DNA from 4 places in the Streptomyces sp. V1I1 genome. Region 1 is predicted to be linked to each of the others. Evidence: riboswitches for the same ligand, from Rfam matches in the RefSeq annotation. Region 1 holds a riboswitch; each other region holds the start of a gene.

Region 1 (5,072 bases):
TCCTTGCGATGAGTCGAATGAGTCCGCTGGTGACAGAGCACGCTTCTGCATCGTATGGAAGGCGGCGCTGTACACCTCCAAGTCCTCTTTTCGCTCGAGGTAGAGGCTACTCGTCAAGTGGTCGCGAACAACCACGCCCAGATCGAAAATGTTCGGAAAGGAGAAGATAAAGGAGAAGATAACGAAAGGGCCGGTGAGTCCTACGTAGCCGCCGACCGAGAACGGCAGTAGCTGGAGGCGCACATGGGGCAGTTGTGCCGTCTCCGCCAGCTGCCGCAGTTGCTCGCGCATCACTCGGCAGCCGCCCACCTCGCGCCGCAGCGCCGCCTCGTCGAGCACCGCGCTCAGCTCCAGCGGCCTCTCCGCGCGCAGCACCGACTGACGGGCGATCCGCACCTCCACCAGCGAGTTGACGCTCTCCACAGGCAGCTCCTCCAGCGCCGCGCGGGTCACCGCACGTGCGTAGTCGGGCGTCTGCAACAGGCCCGGCACCACCGAGGTCTCCAGCGTGCGCGCCGCACATGCATTGGCCTCCAGACTGATGAAGTCCCGGTACTCGGGCGGGATCAGCCCGCGGAACGCATGCCACCAGCCGCTGCCCGCGCCGTCCGCCGCAGCCCGCCAAGTTCTCGAGCAGCGACCGCAGTTGAGGATCACCGACGCCGTACACTTCCAGCAGCAGGGTCACATCGGCTGCCTTGACCCTGCTGGCGCCGGTCTCGATCCGGCTCACCTTCGACTGGTGCCAGCCCGCCAGCCGCCCTGCGTCCCGGCTGGTGAGGCCCGCGTCCAGGCGCAGCCTCCGCAGTTCCTCGCCGAGTTTGCGACGGCGCACCGCGGGACCGTGCCGCATCTCCCGCTCCTTCCCGACTGTGCCCAAATGGTGAGTGTGCCGCCCAAATACGGTCTCGCGTAGCAGAGTTCACCGCTTTGAGCGACAGATATATGCACATCTTGGTGGATCGCCGCCCCTGACGGCACGATAGGTGGCACTCTGGCGCGAAGCGCAATCCGTGGCCGTCCTCGCATTCATCCGCTACGAGTCGGAGCCCGGCCCCGGTGGGAAAGGGACAGCGTCGCCATGGCAGACCATCAGGAAGCCTCCGTCACTCTGCCGAGCGCCCCCGCCTCGGTCTCCGCCGCCCGGAGATACGCCACCGATGTCATCTCCGAATGGGGCCTGCCGGTCGAGACCGAAGCCGTCGACACCGTCCGGCTGATCGTCTCCGAACTCGCCACCAACGCCGTCCAGCACACCTTCGGCCAGTCGCCCACCTTCACCGTGGACCTGCGTCTCGAGCGGGACGAGGAGCTGCGCATCGGCGTCACCGACAGCCACCCCCGCTGGCCGCAGCGGCTGCCCGCCGCCGTCCGCCAGGACAACGGCCGCGGCATGGTCATCATCCGCAGCCTCACCGCGGAGTGCGGCGGACAGCTCTTGGTCACCCCGACCCCGGAGGGCGGCAAGACCGTCTGGATCGTCCTGCCGTGGACCGTACCGGTGCAGAGCTGATCACGGCCCGGCGGTCAGTTTCCCGCGCGGCCGAACGCGCCGCGCAGCAGAGCCCGCAGTGACTCGGCAGCCGGACCCGACTCCTCGCCGCGGTGTGCCACCGAGATCGTCCGCCGGTACGCCGCCGGTTCCAACTGCCGTACGCCGAGCGGCGTCGCGGCCATCGCGGCGACCATCTCCGGCACCACCGCCACCCCGAGCCCCGCGCTGACGAGCGCGCACACCAGCGCATAGCCCGGGGACTCGCAGACCACGGCGGGGCTCGCCCCCGCCTGCGCCAAGGCCCCCTCGACCCCCTTGCGCGACGGATGCGAAGGAGCGCTGCTGATCAGCGGCTGGCCCGCCAGCCCGGCAACCGGCAGCCGGCCCGAGCCGCCCGCGAGCGCATGGCCGGGCGCCGTGACCAGGACCAACTCCTCCACCAGCAGTGGATCCAGCACCACACCCGCGGGCAGCGGCGCCGGTTCGCCCGGTTCGTACGCATGGGTCAGCGCCAGATCCACATCGCCGGCCGCCACGGCCAGGACCCCGGCCGGCGGTTCGTACTCCGCGACGGTGAGCTCCACATCCGGATGCGCACGGCGAAACGCGCTCAGCACCGGCGGCAGCAGATGGATGCCGACCGTCGTGAAGGTGCCCACCCGCAGCCGCCCCCCGGACAGACCTGCCAGCCGCGCCAGCTCGTGCCGCGCCTGCTCCATCTCGTCCAGCACCCGGCGGGCCCGTGTCGCCAGCAGCTCGCCCGCGGCCGTCAGCCGCGCCCCGCGGTGGTGGCGGACCAGCAGAGTCGCCCCCGCCTCGCGCTCCAGCTTGGCCAGTTGCTGGGAGAGCGCGGGTGCGGTGTAGCCCAGGCGGGTTGCGGCCCGGGTGATCGAACCGGCCTCGGCGACCGCCACCAGCGCCGCCAGCCGTGTCGGGTCGTACATGCCACCCCTTAAGCATTGCTTTGGGCAGACCTAGAAGATTGCAAGTACACGCTAAGGCCTGCTCCGGTCCAGGATGGTTTCCATGGACGCACAACTCGTCGCCTTCACCGGGGTCGCCGCGGGCATGGTCGCCATGCCGGGCGCGGATTTCACGGTCGTCGTACGCAACGCCCTCGCCTGCCGGCGCGCGGGCGTGGCCTGCGCCGTCGGCGTCGCCGGGGGACTGCTGGTGCACACCGCGCTCGCGGTGGCGGGGCTCGCGGCGGTTCTGGTCGCGGTGCCGGTGCTGTTCCGCACGCTGCAGATCGTGGGCGGCGCCTATGTGCTCTACCTGGGGGTACGGGCGGTGCGCGGTGCGCTGCGTCCGGCGCCCGCCGGGCCGGACCAGGAGGGCGAGGCGGCCGACGGCGTCGGACGCAGTCTGCGGCAGGGCTTCCTCACCAACGTCCTCAATCCGAAGGCGCCGGTCCTCTTCCTCAGCCTGCTCCCGCAGTTCGTGCCGGACGGTGCGCCGGTGCTGCCGCGCACCTTGCTGCTTGCCGCGATCGTCGTCGTACTGGCGCTGCTCTGGTTCCCGGCGGTGGCGCTGCTGGTGGACCGGCTCGGGACGTGGCTGCGGCGGCCGCGCACCACCCGCGCCGTGGAAGGCGTCACCGGCGGGGCACTCACCGCGCTGGGCGTGACCCTGCTGGCCGAGCCGCTGGCGCACTGAGGCGGTGTGGCGCACCGGGAGCGTGCCCGGTGCGCCACCGGGCCGTCAGCGCACCCGGCCGTACCAGACGCGCTTGGTCCAGATCTTCTCGAGCTTCACCCAGGAGCCCGTCTTGGGCGAGTGCCAGATCTTGCCGCTGCCGGCGTAGATCCCCACGTGGTAGACGCTGCTGCCGGAGTGGAAGAAGACCAGATCCCCTCGCTGGCGCGAGGACGCCGAGACATGGCGGGTCTTGTTGAACTGCTGCTGGGCGGTCCGTGGGAGCTTCTTGCCCGCCTTCTTGTACGAATAGAGCGTCAGCCCCGAGCAGTCGAACCGGGATGGACCCGACGCGCCGTACTTGTACGGCGCTCCCTTCTTGGAAGAGGCAACCTGAAGTGCCTTGTTGGCGTGGGCCGTAGCCGCGAGTGCCTCGGAAGCGGCGCCCGGCACCAGCACTGAGCCGCCGACGGCGGCGAGGGTCAGGGCCGATACGGCGCCTGCCCGGGTCAGCAAAAACGGGACGTGAATCTGCGCAGTCATGCGCAACCCTTCGTCAGCCGCCTGTGAAGGATGACCTGTCGGGTTCGGACGGACGAAGATGCCCGGCCGCGGAATGCGGCTTCACCCCAAGGGACGACCGGACTGTCCGGATGTCCCGTACTGCTTGGGTCCTCCACTCCTGCCGGTGCACTTCTGTCGACCAGACATCCGGAGCGGCGGCAGGACTCGGCGTCCGCCCGGACCGCCCCGCCAGGGATGGCGGGGGCTTGTCGTCCCAGGGATCTTGACCCACACCACGCCGGATTTCCGAGTCGAAACGGCGGTATGTGAACTTCGACACCACTGATCTGTTCGGGTGGACAGAGTTGATTTGGGGCCCGGCTACGGACACCTGAGGACTCCCGCACCAGCAGCGGAACAGCCCATTCCGCCAGATCGGTAGTCGTGGTGCGCAAGTTCTCCGTAGTAGTTCAGGAGACCGCAACTACACCGAATGGGGGACGACTGCAGGTACCCCAATGGCCGTTGACGGAAGCGGAGGATTCGTCAACTCATGGACGCGGGCGGCATCGTCACCCGGCGAGCCCTGCGTTCGCCGTCGAGAACCCTGAGCGCCTCGGCGAGGGCCGACGTATGGACCTCGCTCTCGCCGCGCATATGCATCAGCGTCAGGGCGTCCTTGAGTGCGGTGGCCCGGCCGACCAACGCCTGTGCCGCACGCAGCGCTCCATAGGTGTGCGTTGAGCGGGCCGGATTGATCCGTCCCAGCAGATCGAGGACTTCGAGATAGCTGTCGATGAACTCGCACTCGGCGCGGGTCAGCGCCGGCAGCGGCGGCAGTTCGGGTAGCGGCATCGGGCGCTCACCTGGAACCGGGGGCGGAGAGCGACGCCTTGCGGTTCTTGATCACGTGGTCCACCAATCCGTAGGCCTTGGCGTCCTGCGCTTCGAAGATCTTGTCGCGCTCCAGGTCGGCGGCGATCCGCTCCGGACTCTGGCCGGTGTGGCGTACGAGCATCCCGGCGAGTTGGGCGCGCAGCCGCAGCAACTCCTGTGCCTGGATCTCCAGATCGGACGGCTGGCCCTGCAACGGCTCGTCGAACGCGGGCTGCTGGACGACGATCCGGGCACCGGGCAGTGCCATCCGCTTGCCGGGGGCGCCGGCGGCGAGCAGCAGGGCGGCGGTCGATGCGGCCTGCCCCAGACAGGTCGTCTCCACGTCGCAGGTGACCACCTGCATCGTGTCGTAGATGGCGGACATGGCGCTCAGTGAGCCGCCGGGGGAGTTGATGTAGAGGGAGATGTCCCGGTCCGGGGCGGCGTACTCGAGGTGCAGGAACTGCGCGATCACATCGTTGGCGGCGGTGTCGTCGACGACGGTGCCGAGGAAGATGATCCGCTCGTCGAGCAGCTTGGAGTACGGATCAAGGGTGCGGGA
Region 2 (5,072 bases), 6.1 Mb from region 1:
GATCTTGCCGCGCAGATGGCGCAGCACCGGCACCCCGCGCGTGTCGAATCCGGTGGTCACCATGACCGTGCCGATCGCGCTCGTGAGGTCGGCGACGGCGCGCTCGAAGCGCTCGGCCACGTCGTCGGGGTCGGTGCCAGGCCGGATGATGTCGTTGCCGCCGGCGCAGAACGTCACCAGATCCGGGGCGAGTTCCTTCGCCCTCGGCACCTGCTCCTCGACGATCTGGTCGAGGAGACGCCCGCGTACGGCGAGGTTCGCGTACCTGAAGGTGTGCTCCGGCGTCCGGTCGTCGAGCAGGACCGCGAACCGGTCCGCCCAGCCGACGTACATCCCGGTCGGACCCGGGTCTCCGACGCCTTCGGTGAAGCTGTCACCGATAGCCGCGTACGACCCGAATGCACCCTTTTTCCCTGTTCTCGAATCGTCTGCCACGAGGCCACATCTTTCCCTTACGGATGTGACCTACGCGACCGTAAGGAAGGGTTGACGAGGGGTGATCTTTGCCACCGGTCAAGTTTCGTCCAACCCGGAATACGCCGACTCCCCCGCGCCGCCGGACGGGGGGAGTCGAGAACGGTGTGCTGTCTGTGCCTCAGATGGAGACGCCGTACTGGCGCAGGTACGCCAGCGGGTCGACGTCCGAGCCGTAGCTCGGGCCGGTGCGGATCTCGAAGTGCAGGTGCGGGCCGCTGGAGTTGCCGGTGGAACCGGAGAGGCCGATCTGCTGGCCGCCGCTCACGCTCTGGCCGGCGGATACGGCGAGCGAGGAGAGGTGGGCGTACTGCGAGTAGGTGCCGTCGCTGTGCTGGATGACGACCTCGTTGCCGTACGCGCCGCCCCAGCCGGCGGAGACGACGGTGCCCGCGCCGACGGCCTTGACGGTGGTGCCGGAAGAGGCCGCGAAGTCGACACCGGTGTGGTAGCCGCTGGACCACATGGCGCCGGTCATGCGGTAGGGGGTGGTGACGTTCGCGCCGTCGACGGGGGCGGTGAAGCCGGAGCTGCTGATCTGCGAGGCGCTCGCGGAGTCGCCGGAGGAGGACTGCGCGGAGGAGTCCGAGCCGGAGTCGGAGGAGCCCTTGGACTTCGACTTGGCCTTCGACTCGGCCTTCGACTCGGCCTTGGACTCGGACCGGTCCTGGCTCTCCTGGCGCGGCTGCGCCTTCTCCGGAGCCTTCGCCTTCGACTTCGCGCCGAGGGTCAGCTTGAGGCCCGGGTGGATCAGCGACGGGTTGTCGCCGACCTGCTCACGGTTGTCCTCGTACAGCTTCTTCCAGCCGCCGCGCACATCGTGCTCCTTGGCGATCTTGGCCAGGTAGTCACCGGAGACGACGGAGTACGTGGTGGGGACGGCGGCCGGCTTGGCTGCCGCCGGGGCCGCGGCGGCGGTCACTGCCGTAGCGGGCGCCACGGCGGGAGCGGCCTTGCCCGCCGCGTGGGCGCCGGTGGCACCCATCAGCGGAAGCGCGATGGCGGCGCCACCCGTGCCGGCGGCGACGAAGCCGCGCGTGATCGGGCTGGTCTTGGGACGGCGGTGCTTACCCTTTGCGGGCATGGCGCATTCCTCTCCGGCGCCTACGAGGTGAGCTGTCGGGTTCGGGCTGGAGATGCCCGGCCGCGCAAATGCGCGACTTAACCCCGAGCCGTCCGGAACTCCGGAATGGCGAACTACCTGGGTCCCCCGCTCCTGCCACGCGTGGGTGGATTTTTCGAATTCCGGTCGGCGGCAGGATTAGGCGGTCCGTCCGGATTGACGGGAACGTAAGCGAGACGGACGGGCGGGTACAAGCCATCACTTTCCCGGGCCAATGATCCGTGCGATATCGCCGCAGAATTCCGGTTACGCTCCGTAAAATGTGGATCTCGACCGGATCTCAACTACCCTTCCGGCAACGGAGTTCGGCTCCGACGGACCACCACACACCGTCACGGATATGATCCTGCTCACGGGCCGGACCCCATCTCCCCTGTATACGGGGCACGTTATGCCGAACGGGCCAATTCGGACAGAAGCGTCATTTAATGACGATCGACCGATCACTCTCACTTGCCCCCTATTCCTGCCAGCATCGCAGGAATTCTTCCGCGAACCGCCACCCCCGCTCGGCGACTAGCCCCCCTCCTCTACCGCAAAACTGGACAAAATGCCGTCGTCGACGATCGACGGGGTCTCCGAAGGGTGGAGCCGGTCCGCGGAGGCCACGGGGGCGTCGTAGCGAAGGACGCCGCGATCGCGCCGAACCGGAGGTGCCCGCGGCGCGCGGGATGAGTGCAGGACGAAGATCCTGAATTCGGTGTCGCCGAAGGCGAAAATCGGTTCCTCGAAATCCGCGGCAGGCTTGAGCCGGAGCAGTCGCCGAAATTCGTTGCAGCGGGCTACGGAGGTAAGCCGCGCCCCGGCGAGTCGAATCAGCGGCGGCGCAGCCGGATCACGGTGGCGTCCATGTCGCCCTTGAGCCCGGGGTGCAATCCGTGGTGCAGGAGTACGGCCCCCCGGTGTACGGCGCCGGTGTCCAGGCACTCGTAGGCGGCTGCCGGGTCGAGGCCGCGCAGCCTGAGCCTGGGCGGCTGCTCGCCGTAGTGCTGTGCCTGGAGCCAGGCGAGGACAACGCTCTCGTCGCCGCGTACGTACTGCACGGCGCTCAGCCCGCCCTCGGGCGCCCGCAGCCGATGCAGCTCGCCGTGCTGCACCAGCGGCCTGATCTTCTTGTACAGGTCCACCCAGCCGCGTGCCTCGGCGAGTTCCTCATCGGTCCACTCGGTGAGGTCGCCGCCGACCCCGAGAACACCGGCCATCGCGCTGACGAAGCGGAAGCGGAGCGTGCTGAACCGGCCGTTGAGCTGGACGTTGGGGCTGTCGGTGACCCAGGCCGCCATGACCCGAGCCGGGTGCAGCTGGGTGAAGCCCTGCTGGATGGCGAGGCGGTCCAGCGGATCGGTGTTGTCGGAGGTCCACACCTGGTCGGTGCGGGAGAGGATGCCGAGGTCGATCCGGCCGCCGCCGCCCGAGCACGACTCGAAGGCGACGGACGGATGCGCGGCCCGCAGCCGGTCAAGGAGTGCGTACAGCGCGTGCACATGCTCGACCCACAGCTTCTGCGGGTACTCCTCGCCGGGCCAGCCGGCGTCCGTGAAGCAGCGGTTGAAGTCCCACTTCACATAGTCGATGGGCGCGCTGCTGAGCAGCGTGTCCAACTGCTCCCAGAGATAGGCCTGTACGTCCTCGCGCGCGAGGTTCAGCACGAGCTGGTTGCGGAATTCGGTCCTGGCGCGGCCCGGGTGGTGCTGCACCCAGTCGGGGTGCGCGCGGTAGAGGTCGCTGTCTGCGTTGACCATCTCCGGCTCGACCCAGATGCCGAACTGCATTCCCAGCGCGTGCACTTCGTCGGCGAGCGGCCCCAGCCCCTTCGGGAAGCGCTCGGCGTTGGGCGTCCAGTCGCCGAGCCCGGCGCGGTCGCTGGTGCGCTGCCCGAACCACGCGTCGTCCACCACGAACAGCTCGACGCCCATGGCCGCGGCCCGCTGCGCGAGCGCCCGCTGCTGCTCCTCGGAGATGTCGAAACCGGTCGCTTCCCAGGAGTTGTAAAGGACGGGCCGCTCGGTCGCCGCGTCGGGGATGACATGCGCCAGCTGCCAGGCGTGCCAGGCCCGGCTGGCCCCGCCGAATCCGCCGTCGGTCCACAGCCCGGCGAAGACGGGCGAGGTGTACGACTGCCCGGGCGCGAGCCGCAGCAGTCCCGATTCGTCGTAGCCCGCGCCGCCGGTGATCTGCACGAGACCGTCGGGCAGCTGCTGTACGGAGATCCGCCAGGACCCGGACCAGCCGAGGGCACAGGCGTACACCTCGCCTCGCTCCTCCGTGGCCCCCTCCGCGTCCAGCGCGACCCACGGCAGATGCTGGTGCCCGGTGTGGCCGCGACGGCTGCCGATCACCTTCTCGCCGTACGTCAGCTCCGACCGTACGAGCAGCGACTCGGCGGCCCAGCGGCCGTGCAGCTGGCTGAGCCGCCAGCGGTCGCGCTGCGGCAGCGTCCAGGCGGCGGCGTCGGCCCGCAGCAGCTCCAGGTCGGGGCCGTCGCCCTCGTGGGCGACGGTGACCCAGCGCTCGATGATGTCCGCGTCGTCGCGCATCCGGTGGTGCAGGGTGAGGCCGAGGCCGTGTACGGCATCGGTGAAGCGGAGCCGCAGTTCGTCGCCGTCCACCGCGTGACCGGCGAAGGTCCACTCCGTGCCGCGTACTTCTGGCGTACGGACGGAGAGCGCCGGGCGTACGAAGCGGGGTCCGCCCTCGACCGGGTACTCCTCGTGCCCGTCGAGCTGCGACTCGAAGGGCCAGTAGGGCGGCAGTACCCGGTCCGCGAGCGCCTCCGCGTCGGCGCCGGAAATCCGGGAGCCCCAATGGAGATGCAGCAGTTCGTCGTCGTCCGTGAGGTGCAGCGCATAACTGCTCGTGGGTCCGGAGAGAACCCACGTACGCCCCTTGCCAACGCTCTCGATCATCCCGACCCCTCAGATACTCACAGGTCCGCACAGGCCCGCACATCATCCGACGTGGACCGCTGCCGGTGCAACGGCCTTGCGGGAGACGGTCGAGATGATTGCCTGATGAAGCGGTGTCGTATCGTCGGGAACGCGCCATCGTCGGCGAGCAGCGCCGACGGCAGTTCACTTCAGGAGCCCCCGTGACGCAGCAGCTGCCGCAGGTCCCGTCGACAGAGCCGGAACTGGCCGGAGTGCGCAACTTCCGGGACGTGGGCGGCCTGCCGACAGTGGACGGCAGGAAAGTGCGGCACGGCCGGCTCTTCCGCAGCGGCCATCTCGCGCACGCGACCGGGTCCGACGCCTCGTTCCTCAGCACGCTGGGCCTGCACACGATCTTCGACTTCCGCAACGCGGCGGACATGCGGCTGGAGGGCCCCGACGTCGAGCTGCCCGGCGTACGCAATGTGAATCTGCCGCTGACCGACCCGGCCGACGGCGCCGAGTTCTGGAAGATGGTCCGGGACGGCGACCTCGACCAGCTGCGGTCGATCCTCGCGGACGGCAAGGCGGCGGGGCGGATGTCGGCC
Region 3 (5,072 bases), 2.9 Mb from region 1:
CCGCCCGGGTGATCGCCGAGGCCGCCCAGCGCGCCGTGCTGCCCGCCCCCGCAGCCCGGATCGCCGGGCTGCACATCGCCGCGCGGTACGAGGCGGCGCAGGCCGACGCCTTCATCGGCGGCGACCTCTTCGCCGTACAGGACACGCCCTTCGGGGTGCGGCTGGTGGTCGGAGACGTACGGGGCAAGGGGCTGGAGGCGGTCGAAACGGTGGCCGTGATCCTCGGGGCGTTCCGGGAGGCTGCCGAGCAGGAGGGTTCGCTCGAAGGGGTCGCCGCGCGTCTTGAGCGGGCGCTGGCGCGTGAGGGCACGCGGCGGGACGAACTGGACGCGGTCGAGGGGTTCACCACCGCCGTGCTCGCCGAGATCCCGCACGGCGAGGGCGTCTTGCGGGTAGTGAACCGGGGCCATCCGGAACCGCTGGTGCTGTACGCCGACGGGGACGTGGACATCCTGGAGCCGACCCAGGCCGCGCTGCCGCTCGGAATGGGCGAACTGGGGGCGTGGCCGGACCGGTCGGATGCGCATCCGCTGCCCCCCGGGGCCACGTTGCTCCTCTACACGGACGGTCTCTCCGAGGCGCGCGACGCGAGCGGCGTCTTCTACGACCCCGGCGAGCGGCTTGCGGGCCGGCTCTTTCCAGGGCCCGAGGAGCTGCTGGACGTGCTCGTCGACGACGTACGACGGCATACGCGCGGTGGGGCCACGGACGACATGGCGCTGCTGGCGGTCAGCCGCCCCACCGAGGGGCAGCCGGACCGCCGCAGGATCGTGCCGGTGGTCAGAGCCCTTGCAGGTTCGGAGCGCCGGAGCAAGTGAAGGCCCATCGCGCGGCGATGGGCCCGACGCAGGACGCGGCCACGTGCCCGACGCGTCCGACGCAGGACCCGGCACCGTGCGTAGTCGAAGCACACCCCTCCGCATAACATTTGAAGCACTGTCAGATGAAGGTCCTGGTCCGAGAGTAGATCAAGTCGCCCGACTCCGGCCGTTTGTGTCCTGGTAAGTCCCTGTCAAAGTCGTTAATGATCAGTCGGAACAGCTTGGAATACGACCCCGGAGTCTATTAACGTTCGATAACGCAGCGCGGTCGTCCCAGTCGTCGCTAGAGACGGCACCGTGCGCACGCGCCGAATCCCGCAAGGGAACCGGGGAACCACCAATTGGGGTGAATCGGGCACCTTTTGCCGCTCTTTCCGCGGTCGAGGCGCTCGTAGGAGACCTTCCTGCTCCGAACCCGTCAGCTAACCCGGTAGGCGAGAAGGAAGGAAAGGAGCACGCCTCCGTGGCGTCCAACAAGCCTGCCCCCGAAGCACCCTTCGGAACCCTGGAAACTGAATTCTTCGGCGACGAACCGGCGGAGCGGGCATGGGAGGAATGGAACCCCACCGAGGACTCCGTCCGTCCGGTGCGCGGCCGGCACCGCGTCATGAAGCAGCGCGGCGGGCTCGCCCGCAGCTCCACGGTGCTCGGCGTCGGCGTGATCGCCGCGGTAGGCGCGGGCGGCATGGCCACCGCGCAGGCGAAGCCGCCGGTCTCCATATCGCTCCCCGACTCGATCGCGGACAACCTGCCCGACGCCAAGTCCCTGCCGGGCGTGGGCTCCCTGATGTCCGACGACGCGTCGGACGCCGACGCGGGGAACGTGAACGCGGCCCCGCTCACGGCGATGAGCCTCGCCACGGACTCCGGCACCGAGGCCGGAGTCGACAGGGCGGCCGGCGCCGGTGAGGCGCTGCGCGCCCGCATTCTCCAGCAGGCCGAGCAGCAGCAGGCGGAGGCGGACGCCGAGGCGAAGGCGGCCGCGGAGAAGCTCGCGGCCGAGAAGGCCGCGGCGGAGGCCGCGAAGCAGCAGACCGCGGCGGAGGCCAAGGCCGAGGCCGAGAAGCTCGCGGCCGAGAAGGCCGCGGCGGCCAAGGCGGAGGCCGAGCGGCTGGCCCAGCTCGCGAAAAGCTACGCCCTGCCCACCTCCTCGTACACGATCACCTCCACGTTCGGCGAGTCCGGCTCCATGTGGTCCTCGGGCTACCACACCGGCCTGGACTTCGCGGCTCCGACGGGCACGCCGATCAAGGCGGTGCACAGCGGCACCGTCAAGTCGGCGGGCTGGTCCGGCTCTTACGGCTACCGCACGGTGCTGGAGCTCGAAGACGGCACGGAGGTCTGGTACGCCCACCAGTCCTCGATCTCGGTCAGCGCCGGCCAGAAGGTGACGACGGGCGAGACGATCGGCCGCGTCGGCGCGACGGGCAATGTGACGGGCCCGCACCTGCACCTGGAGGTCCACACGCCGGGCGGGTCGGGGCTCGACCCGATGGCATGGCTGCGTGGCAAGGGTCTCAGCATCTGATCGTGCGCCACAGTCCCCGGCAGCTCTGGCGCACACCCCCCGACGCCAGAGCTGCCGGTACAGCGCGTAGACCGTAGACCGGAAGAGCGCGTAGACCGGAAGAGCGCGTGGACCGGAAGAGCGCGTGGACCGGAAGAGCGCGTGGACCGGAAGAGCGCGTGGACCGGAAGAGCGCGTGGACCGGAATAGCGCGCGCCACCACGGTCGTTGATCAACCCATGACTTCTCTTCGGACCCTCGGTTCGTCCGACATCGCCGTCTCCCCGCTCGCCCTCGGCGGCAATGTCTTCGGCTGGACCGCCGACCAGGCGCAGTCCTTCGCCGTGCTCGACGCGTACGCCGCCGTCGGCGGCAACTTCGTCGACACTGCCGACGCGTACTCCTCCTGGGCGCCGGGCCACGAGGGCGGCGAGTCCGAGACCGTCATCGGCAACTGGCTCGCCGCGCGCGGCAACCGTTCCGACGTCGTCGTCGCGACCAAGGTCGGCGCGCACCCTCAGTACCGGGGGCTCTCCGCCACTACCATCAGGGCCGCGGCCGAGGAATCCCTGAAGCGGCTGCGTACCGACTACATCGACCTGTACTACACGCACTTCGACGACCCGAGGGTCCCCGTCGAGGAGATCATCACCGCCCTCGACCAGCTGGTGCAGGACGGCAAGGTCCGTGCCATCGCCGCCTCCAACCTCAGCGCCGAGCGGCTCCAGGCGTCCCTGGACTTCTCGGAGCGCGAGGGGCTCGCCCGTTATGTCGCGCTGCAACCGCACTACAACCTCGTCTCCCGCGACACGTACGAAGGCGGGCTGCGGGACACCGCCGCCCGTGCCGGGCTCGCCGCCGTCCCCTACTCCGCGCTCGCCTCCGGCTTCCTCACCGGCAAGTACCGGCCGGGTGTGCCGGTGGACAGCGCACGGGCCGCGGGCGCCGGCAAGCATCTGGAGACCGGGCGGGGTTTGGCGGTCCTCGCCGCGCTCGACAAGGTCGCCCGGGCCCGTGGCGCGCAGGTCGCGACCGTCGCGCTCGCCTGGCTGGCCGCGCAGCCGACAGTCGTCGCGCCGATCGCCTCGGCCCGCACGGTCGAGCAGCTGCCCGCGCTGACCGCGGTCGCCGAGCTGGAGCTGACGGCCGACGAGCTGGCCGAGCTGACCGCGGCGTCGGCGAGCTAGCCGCGGTACGGGTTGTAGCCGCCGTAGTCGCGGTACGGCGGCGGCGTCCACACCCGGCCCGTCGCCCGTGCCGCGTACGTCAGCGCGGGACCGGCGACGTCCTTGCGCTGCCACAGGTGGTGCAGCAGCTCCTGCTCGCGCTCCGCGAAGTCCGGGCCCGCCGCGCCGCGGTGGGCCCGGTGGCGCAGAAAGGCCAGGGACGTCGCGAACCGCTGGTACTCCGACACCGCGTGTGCGGCGGCCGGTCCGTGCGCACGCCGGGCGACGTCGCGGGCCATCGTGCGCGCCCGCATCGAGGAGAGCGCGCGCGGCTCGGCGGCGGTCAGCCAGCCGGCCGCGGCGTACGCGGGCAGCTCGGTGGATATCGTGCGCAGTTCGCGCTGCCGGGTCCAGACCGTCAGCCAGGTCAGCAGCCCGAAGACAGGGACCATGAACGCTCCGTACACGGCGTAGAAGCCCCACGGGCCGAAGAGCGACGACGAGCCGTTCCACAGGGCGTGCATGCCCATGGCGAGGGCGAGGCCGAGCAGCGGCAGCGCGATCCGGCGGATGCGCTGGCGCTGGGCGGCGAGCGCGGCGATCCCGAAGCCGATGCCGGTCAGCACGGTGAAGAGCGGGTGCGCGAACGGCGACATGACGACGCGTACGAAGAAGGTCGCCGCGGTCACCGAGGCGAACCCCGATGTGCCTATCTCCTGGTCCTCGCCGAAGGCGCTGCCCAGGTAGAGGATGTTCTCGGTGAAGGCGAAGCCGGTCGCGGTGAAACCGGCCACGACCACGCCGTCGACGATCCCGGTGAAGTCCCGTCTGCGGAAGATGAAGATCAGCAGGATCGCCGTGGCCTTCGCGCTCTCCTCGACGATCGGGGCGATCACCGTCGCGCCGAGCGTGTCCGCGCTCGCCGGATCGGCGGTGGCGGTGGCTATCCAGCGGGTCGCGAAGGTGTTCGCGATGATCGCGACGAGGGCGGCGGCGAAGGCGCCCCAGGCGAAGGCGAACAGAAGGTTCTTCCAGGGACCCGGCTCGACCCGGTCCAGCCAGCGGAAGGCCGCGGCGAGGAGCGGGACGGGAAGGGTCGCGAGGCCGAGACCGACCAGGAAGCCCTGGGTGCCGGTCTGTTCGCGTACGAGCGCGAGGATGACGAGGCCGGAGAGGGCGAGGAGGGTGATCAGCGCCCCCGCCCGTACCGCCCTGTTGCGCCAGAGCTGGGAGGCGCGGCGCGGTTTGTAGCGCCAGCGGGCACGCTCCGGCACAGCGGCGAGCAGCTCGGCGAGGTGCTGCTGCTCGAACGCCGGGACCGCCGGATGCGGTGCGGGTTCCTGCGGGGGCGACTCGGACACCCAATGACCCTAACGAGGGTCACTGACAACTGGCGACGGTGTCCGGGATGCTACTCAGGGTTACGCGGGCCCCAACGGGCGGCGGAACAGCAGGTCGTGCACCTTGTGACCCTTGTCCAGGCCCTGTCCTTCGAATCGGGTGAGCGGGCGGAAGGCGGGGCGCGGGGCGTAGCCGCCGTCCTCCTGGGTGTTCTCGAAGTCCGGGTGCGCGGAGAGC
Region 4 (5,072 bases), 5.2 Mb from region 1:
GGGTGTAGCCGGCATCCCGGAACACCTTGATCATTTTGTTGTTGGCCGGCAGCACCTCGGCGGCGAAGCGCCGGATCCCGCGCTCGCGGGCGACCGCCGCGATGTGTTCGAGCAGCGCGGACGCGACCCCGCGCCCCTGGTGGGCGTCCTGCACGAGGAAGGCGACCTCGGCCTCGTCGGCAGGGGCACTCGCGGGGCGGCCCTGCGCGTTGATCCGGTCGTAGCGGACAGTCGCGATGAATTCGCCGCCTACCGTGACCGCGAGACCCACCCGGTCCACGTAGTCGTGGTGGGTGAAGCGGTGGACGTCCTTGGCGGACAGCCGTGGATAGGGCGCGAAGAAGCGGTAGTACTTCGACTCGTCCGAGACCTGTTCGTAGAAGCTGACCAGGCGCTCGGCATCCTCGGTGGTGATGGGCCTGATGCGTGCGGTGCCGCCGTCGCGCAGCACCACGTCTGCTTCCCAGTGATCGGGGTAGGCGTGGTCCGGCTCGGTCTGCATGCCGAAAGCGTAAGGCTCACCCACCAGTAGCGGCGGCCGTTGGCCGCGGGCAGTCTGAGGAGATCCGATCGGCGGCCGCTCCCGGGCCGAAGGCCGGTGCGAGCACGCCGCAACGCATGAGAGACTGGTCTAGACAACCGCTAAGACTTGAAGGGCAACACCATGGCTGAGCGCCGCGTCAATGTCGGCTGGGCCGAGGGCCTTCACGCCCGCCCCGCTTCCATCTTCGTCCGTGCCGCCACGGCCGCCGGCGTCCCGTTGACGATCGCCAAGGCTGACGGCAACCCGGTCAATGCCGCCTCCATGCTCGCGGTGCTCGGCCTGGGCGCTCATGGCGGCGAGGAGATCGTGCTCGCTTCCGACGCGGACGGCGCCGACGCCGCCCTGGACCGTCTGGCCAAGCTGGTCGCCGAGGGGCTCGAAGAGCTTCCCGAGACCGTCTGAACCTGCCAGTCGAATTGCTCGACGACGGAGCCACGGCATCCCGAATTCGGGAGACCGTGGCTCCACTTTTTCGCGGTCCGGGCACCATGAATTCGGGCAGCATAAAAGCCGCCCCGCGAATATCTTCTCTTTGTATACGGTGCGGCTGTTAATTGCGGGCGCTCGCGGTGTTTACGGCATGTTGCGAAGTCCTCACCCGCTCGGGACGGCGCAGCCGGTGCGCGGCCGTGGCCCGCTCCGCGTGCAGGGCGGTCAGCGCCCGCGCCCGTTCCACATCGCCGCGCGCCACGGCGTCCACGATCGCGCCGTGCTCGGCCCAGGACTCGATGGGCTTGGCGGGCTGGTCGACGGCGTACATCCAGGTGATCTTGTGCCGCAGCTGGGTGAGCAGGGCGGTCAGGCCGGGGCTGCCGGAGGCCTGGGCGAGCGTCTCGTGGAACCAGCCGCCCAGCGAGCGCAGATCCTCGCCCTGGCCGCGGCGGGCCCGCTCCTGCCCCAGTCTGACCAGACCGCGCAGGACTTTGAGGTGGGCTTCCGTACGGCGCTGGGCGGCCCGAGCAGCGCCCAGCGGCTCCAGCAGCATCCGGACCTCCAGCAGGTCGGCCGCCTCCTGCTCGGTGGGCTCGGCTACGCAGGCGCCGGCGTGGCGGCGGGTGGTGACGAAGCCCTCGGACTCCAGCGTGCGCAGGGCCTCGCGCACGGGGACCCGGGAGACGCCGTAGCGGCGCGCCAGCTGCTCCTCAGTGAGCCGGCTGCCGCGCTCGAATACACCGGAGACGATGTCGTCGCGGATCGCCGTGCATACCGAGTGCGCGGGAATGCGCATGACCGAACCTCCGCTTTAATCCGCGCGAAACGCAGCCGATTGACGCCTGTTCGGTGACTCTATTGCAGTGAGCCGGATTTTCCGATGGCACCTGGAAATTCATGGATATCTTTTGGCCAGAGGACCGAACGCCGAAGGCCCCGGCGGCGGCCGGGGCCTTCGTCCGCTCGGGTGTCGCTCAGACGCCGACGCCGTGCGCGCGCAGGTACGCGACCGGGTTGATGTCGGAGCCGTACTCCGCGCTGGTGCGGGCCTCGAAGTGGAGGTGCGCCCCAGTGTGGTGTTGCCGGTCGCTCCGGAGAGGCCGATCCGCTGGCCAGGGGTGACGCTCTGACCCACCGAGACGCTGATCGACGAGAGATGGCCGTACTGCGTGTACGAGCCGTCGTTCATCTTGATCACGACGTTGTTGCCGTATGCGCCGCCCCAGCCGGCCTCGACGACGGTGCCGGAGCCGACCGCGTGCACGGTGGTACCGGACGCCGCGTGGAAGTCGATGCCTGTGTGGCTGCCGGAAGACCAGATGGCGCCGCCGGTCTTGTAGCCGGTGGAGACGTACGAGCCGGAGATCGGCGAGACGAAGGAGTTGAGGCGCTTGCGCTCGGCCTCGCGGGCGGCGCGCTCCTTGGCCTCGCGGGCAGCCTTGGCGCGGGCCTCGGCCTTGCGCTTGGCCTCAGCCTCGGCCTTCGCCTTGGCGGCGGCCTCGGCGGCCTCCTGCTTCTGGGCGGCGGCCTGGTCGGCGATCTGGTCGGCGAGCGAGTCGGCGGCCACGATCTGAGTCAGGCCGGTGTCCTCGACCGCGGTGGCACCGGGCTCGGCGGCGAGCGCCGGGGAAGCGAGGGTTCCGATGACGCCGGTGGTGGCAAGGGCCGCGACGCCCGCCATGCTCGCGCTCTTGCGCGTCAGGCGGCTCGGGGCACGGTGCTTCCCGGTGGCACGGGTGAACGCCATGTAGTGGCTGATCCTTTCCTTCCTTCTCGCCTACCGGGTTAGCTGACGGGTTCGGAGCAGGAAGGTCTCCTACGGGCCCCTCCGCACGGGTGCGAAGGCGTCCGATTCACCCCAGGGACTGAGTGGGTCCCCGGCTCCCCAGGCTCGCGCCTGACGGGGACTCGGCGATGACTGTCCGATGCCGCGGGTGCGGCGGGCAACTGGCGGACAGCCGGACCGACGCTAGGCGGGGCATCTTTCATTCACCAAACAGACAGGCCCTTTTGTAGTGCATGCCACAGGGCAGACAGGCAGCCTCTCCAACAAACCGGGCATAAGACAGAACCCCGGCGTCGCTTTGGAGGCCGGGGTTCCGCTTGTCTGTTTTAAGTTGCTTGCCAGGTATGACCGATCGTCTTGCGGTCAATCAGCCCGTGACAACGGTCACTTCACCGATGCCCAGTGCCCTGACCGGCTCCTCGATCTGCGAGGGGTCGCCGACGAGCACCGTGACAAGCCGGTCCACGGGGAAGGCGTTGACGGCCGCGGCCGTCGCCTCCACGGTGCCGGTCTCGGCCAGCCTTACGTACAACTGCGCCTGGTAGTCGTCCGGGAGGGACTGCTCGACCTGATCGGCTAGCGTGCCCGCGACGGACGCCGCCGTCTCGAACTTCAGCGGGGCGACGCCCACCAGGTTCTGCACGGCGACATCCCGCTCGGCGTCGGTGAGCCCCTCGGCCGCCAGCGTACGCAGCACCTTCCAGAGGTCCTCCAGCGCCGGTCCGGTGTTGGGGGTGTCCACCGAGCCGCTGATGGCGAGCATCGCGGCGCCCGACCCGTCGGGGGCGGACCGCAGCACCTGGCCGAAGGCCCGTACGCCGTAGGTGTAGCCCTTCTCCTCGCGCAGCACGCGGTCCAGACGGGAGGTGAGGGTGCCGCCCAGGCAGTACGCGCCGAGCACCTGCGCGGGCCAGACGCGGTCGTGCCGGTCCGCCCCGATGCGGCCGATCAGCAGCTGCGTCTGCACGGCGCCCGGCCGGTCCACGATGACCACGCGGCCCGTGTCGTCGGCCGTGATCGGCGGTACGGGACGGGGCGTGGCACTGTCGCCCTTCCAGGTGCCGAGGGTGTCCGCCAGCACGGCGTCCAGGTCCACCCCGGTGAGGTCGCCGACGATCACCGCGGTGGCCGTGGCGGGCCGCACATGCGCCTCGTAGAAGCCCCGCACGGCCGCGGAGTCGATCCGGGCCACGGTCTCCTCCGTGCCCTGACGGGGGCGCGACATGCGCAGGGAGGCCGGAAAGAGCTGCTTGGAGAGCTCCTTGGCGGCACGGCGGCCCGGATTGGCCGTCTCGTGCGGGATCTCGTCGAGACGGTTGCGTACGAGCCGCTCCACCTCGCTGTCCGCGAAGGCGGGTGCGCGCAGCGCCTCGGCGAGCAGGCCGAGCGCCTTGGGCAGCCGGGAGACCGGGACCTCCAGGGAGACGCGGACGCCGGGGTGGTCGGCGTGCGAGTCGAGCGTCGCTCCGCAGCGCTCCAGCTCGGCCGCGAACTCCTCCGCGGAGTGCTTGTCGGTTCCCTCCGACAGGGCGCGCGCCATGATCGTGGCGACGCCGTCGAGGCCCTCCGGCTCGGCGTCCAGCGGCGCGTCGAGGCAGATCTCGACGGCCACCACCTGCTGGCCGGGACGGTGGCAGCGCAGCACCGTCAGCCCGTTGTCCAGCGTGCCGCGCTCGGGGGCGGGGAACGCCCAGGGCCGGGCCTCTCCCGCGGCCGGCTGCGGGTTGAACTGCATGGTCACGGCAGCGTCGCTCACTGGTCGGTCCCCTCGTGCTCGTCGGTCTCGTCGCTGTCGTCGCCCTCGCCGTCGTCGGCCGAGATGGGCTCGTAGACCAGCACTGCCCTGTTGTCCGGGCGCAGCCGGGCCTTGGCGACCGCCTGCACCTCCTCGGCGGTGACGTCCAGCACCCGCTGCACGGCGGTCAGCGCGAGCTGCGGGTCACCGAACAGCACTGCGTACCGGCACAGTTCGTCGGCGCGGCCAGCGACGGTACCCAGCCGGTCCAGCCACTCGCGCTCCAACTGGGCCTGCGCGCGCTCCATCTCCTCGGGCGTGGGGCCCTCGGCGGCGAACCGCGCGAGCTCCTCGTCGACCGCGGCCTCGATCTGCGGAACCTCGACGCCGCCGGACGTCTTGACGTCCAGCCAGCCGAGCGAGGGCGCGCCGGCCAGCCGCAGCAGGCCGAAGCCGGCCGCGACAGCCGTCTGGTCACGGCGCACCAGACGGTTGTGCAGCCGGGACGACTCGCCACCGCCGAGGACGGTCAGCGCCAGATCGGCGGCGTCGCACTCGCGCGTGCCGTCGTGGGG

The links. A riboswitch is a leader RNA that binds a small molecule or an ion and turns the genes downstream of it on or off. The one in region 1 is predicted to bind cyclic di-AMP.
Region 2: it holds a riboswitch for cyclic di-AMP, as region 1 does, so the genes downstream of both, QFZ67_RS05400 (M23 family metallopeptidase) here and QFZ67_RS33850 (C40 family peptidase) in region 1, are expected to answer to the same signal.
Region 3: it holds a riboswitch for cyclic di-AMP, as region 1 does, so the genes downstream of both, QFZ67_RS20565 (M23 family metallopeptidase) here and QFZ67_RS33850 (C40 family peptidase) in region 1, are expected to answer to the same signal.
Region 4: it holds a riboswitch for cyclic di-AMP, as region 1 does, so the genes downstream of both, QFZ67_RS09520 (M23 family metallopeptidase) here and QFZ67_RS33850 (C40 family peptidase) in region 1, are expected to answer to the same signal.

Annotation. Positions count from the first base shown of each region.
Region 1 covers NZ_JAUSZH010000001.1:7,212,495-7,217,566, forward strand. Annotated here, with positions in the region: partial or broken gene QFZ67_RS33830 (helix-turn-helix domain-containing protein) at 1-853, opposite strand, end outside; gene QFZ67_RS33835 (ATP-binding protein) at 1,082-1,513, shown strand; gene QFZ67_RS33840 (LysR family transcriptional regulator) at 1,528-2,439, opposite strand; gene QFZ67_RS33845 (LysE family translocator) at 2,522-3,151, shown strand; gene QFZ67_RS33850 (C40 family peptidase) at 3,197-3,673, opposite strand; cyclic di-AMP (ydaO/yuaA leader) riboswitch at 3,676-3,862, opposite strand; gene QFZ67_RS33855 (hypothetical protein) at 4,181-4,489, opposite strand; gene QFZ67_RS33860 (ATP-dependent Clp protease proteolytic subunit) at 4,497-5,072, opposite strand, start outside.
Region 2 covers NZ_JAUSZH010000001.1:1,081,809-1,086,880, forward strand. Annotated here, with positions in the region: gene QFZ67_RS05395 (SGNH/GDSL hydrolase family protein) at 1-435, opposite strand, end outside; gene QFZ67_RS05400 (M23 family metallopeptidase) at 596-1,558, opposite strand; cyclic di-AMP (ydaO/yuaA leader) riboswitch at 1,563-1,716, opposite strand; gene QFZ67_RS05405 (alpha-galactosidase) at 2,413-4,503, opposite strand; gene QFZ67_RS05410 (tyrosine-protein phosphatase) at 4,686-5,072, shown strand, end outside.
Region 3 covers NZ_JAUSZH010000001.1:4,354,152-4,359,223, forward strand. Annotated here, with positions in the region: gene QFZ67_RS20560 (PP2C family protein-serine/threonine phosphatase) at 1-818, shown strand, start outside; cyclic di-AMP (ydaO/yuaA leader) riboswitch at 1,118-1,273, shown strand; gene QFZ67_RS20565 (M23 family metallopeptidase) at 1,285-2,349, shown strand; gene QFZ67_RS20570 (aldo/keto reductase) at 2,568-3,515, shown strand; gene QFZ67_RS20575 (PrsW family intramembrane metalloprotease) at 3,512-4,855, opposite strand; gene trmB (tRNA (guanosine(46)-N7)-methyltransferase TrmB) at 4,916-5,072, opposite strand, start outside.
Region 4 covers NZ_JAUSZH010000001.1:1,971,458-1,976,529, forward strand. Annotated here, with positions in the region: gene QFZ67_RS09505 (GNAT family N-acetyltransferase) at 1-502, opposite strand, end outside; gene QFZ67_RS09510 (HPr family phosphocarrier protein) at 665-946, shown strand; gene QFZ67_RS09515 (GntR family transcriptional regulator) at 1,095-1,772, opposite strand; partial or broken gene QFZ67_RS09520 (M23 family metallopeptidase) at 1,951-2,723, opposite strand; cyclic di-AMP (ydaO/yuaA leader) riboswitch at 2,736-2,900, opposite strand; gene QFZ67_RS09525 (M16 family metallopeptidase) at 3,130-4,497, opposite strand; gene QFZ67_RS09530 (pitrilysin family protein) at 4,515-5,072, opposite strand, start outside.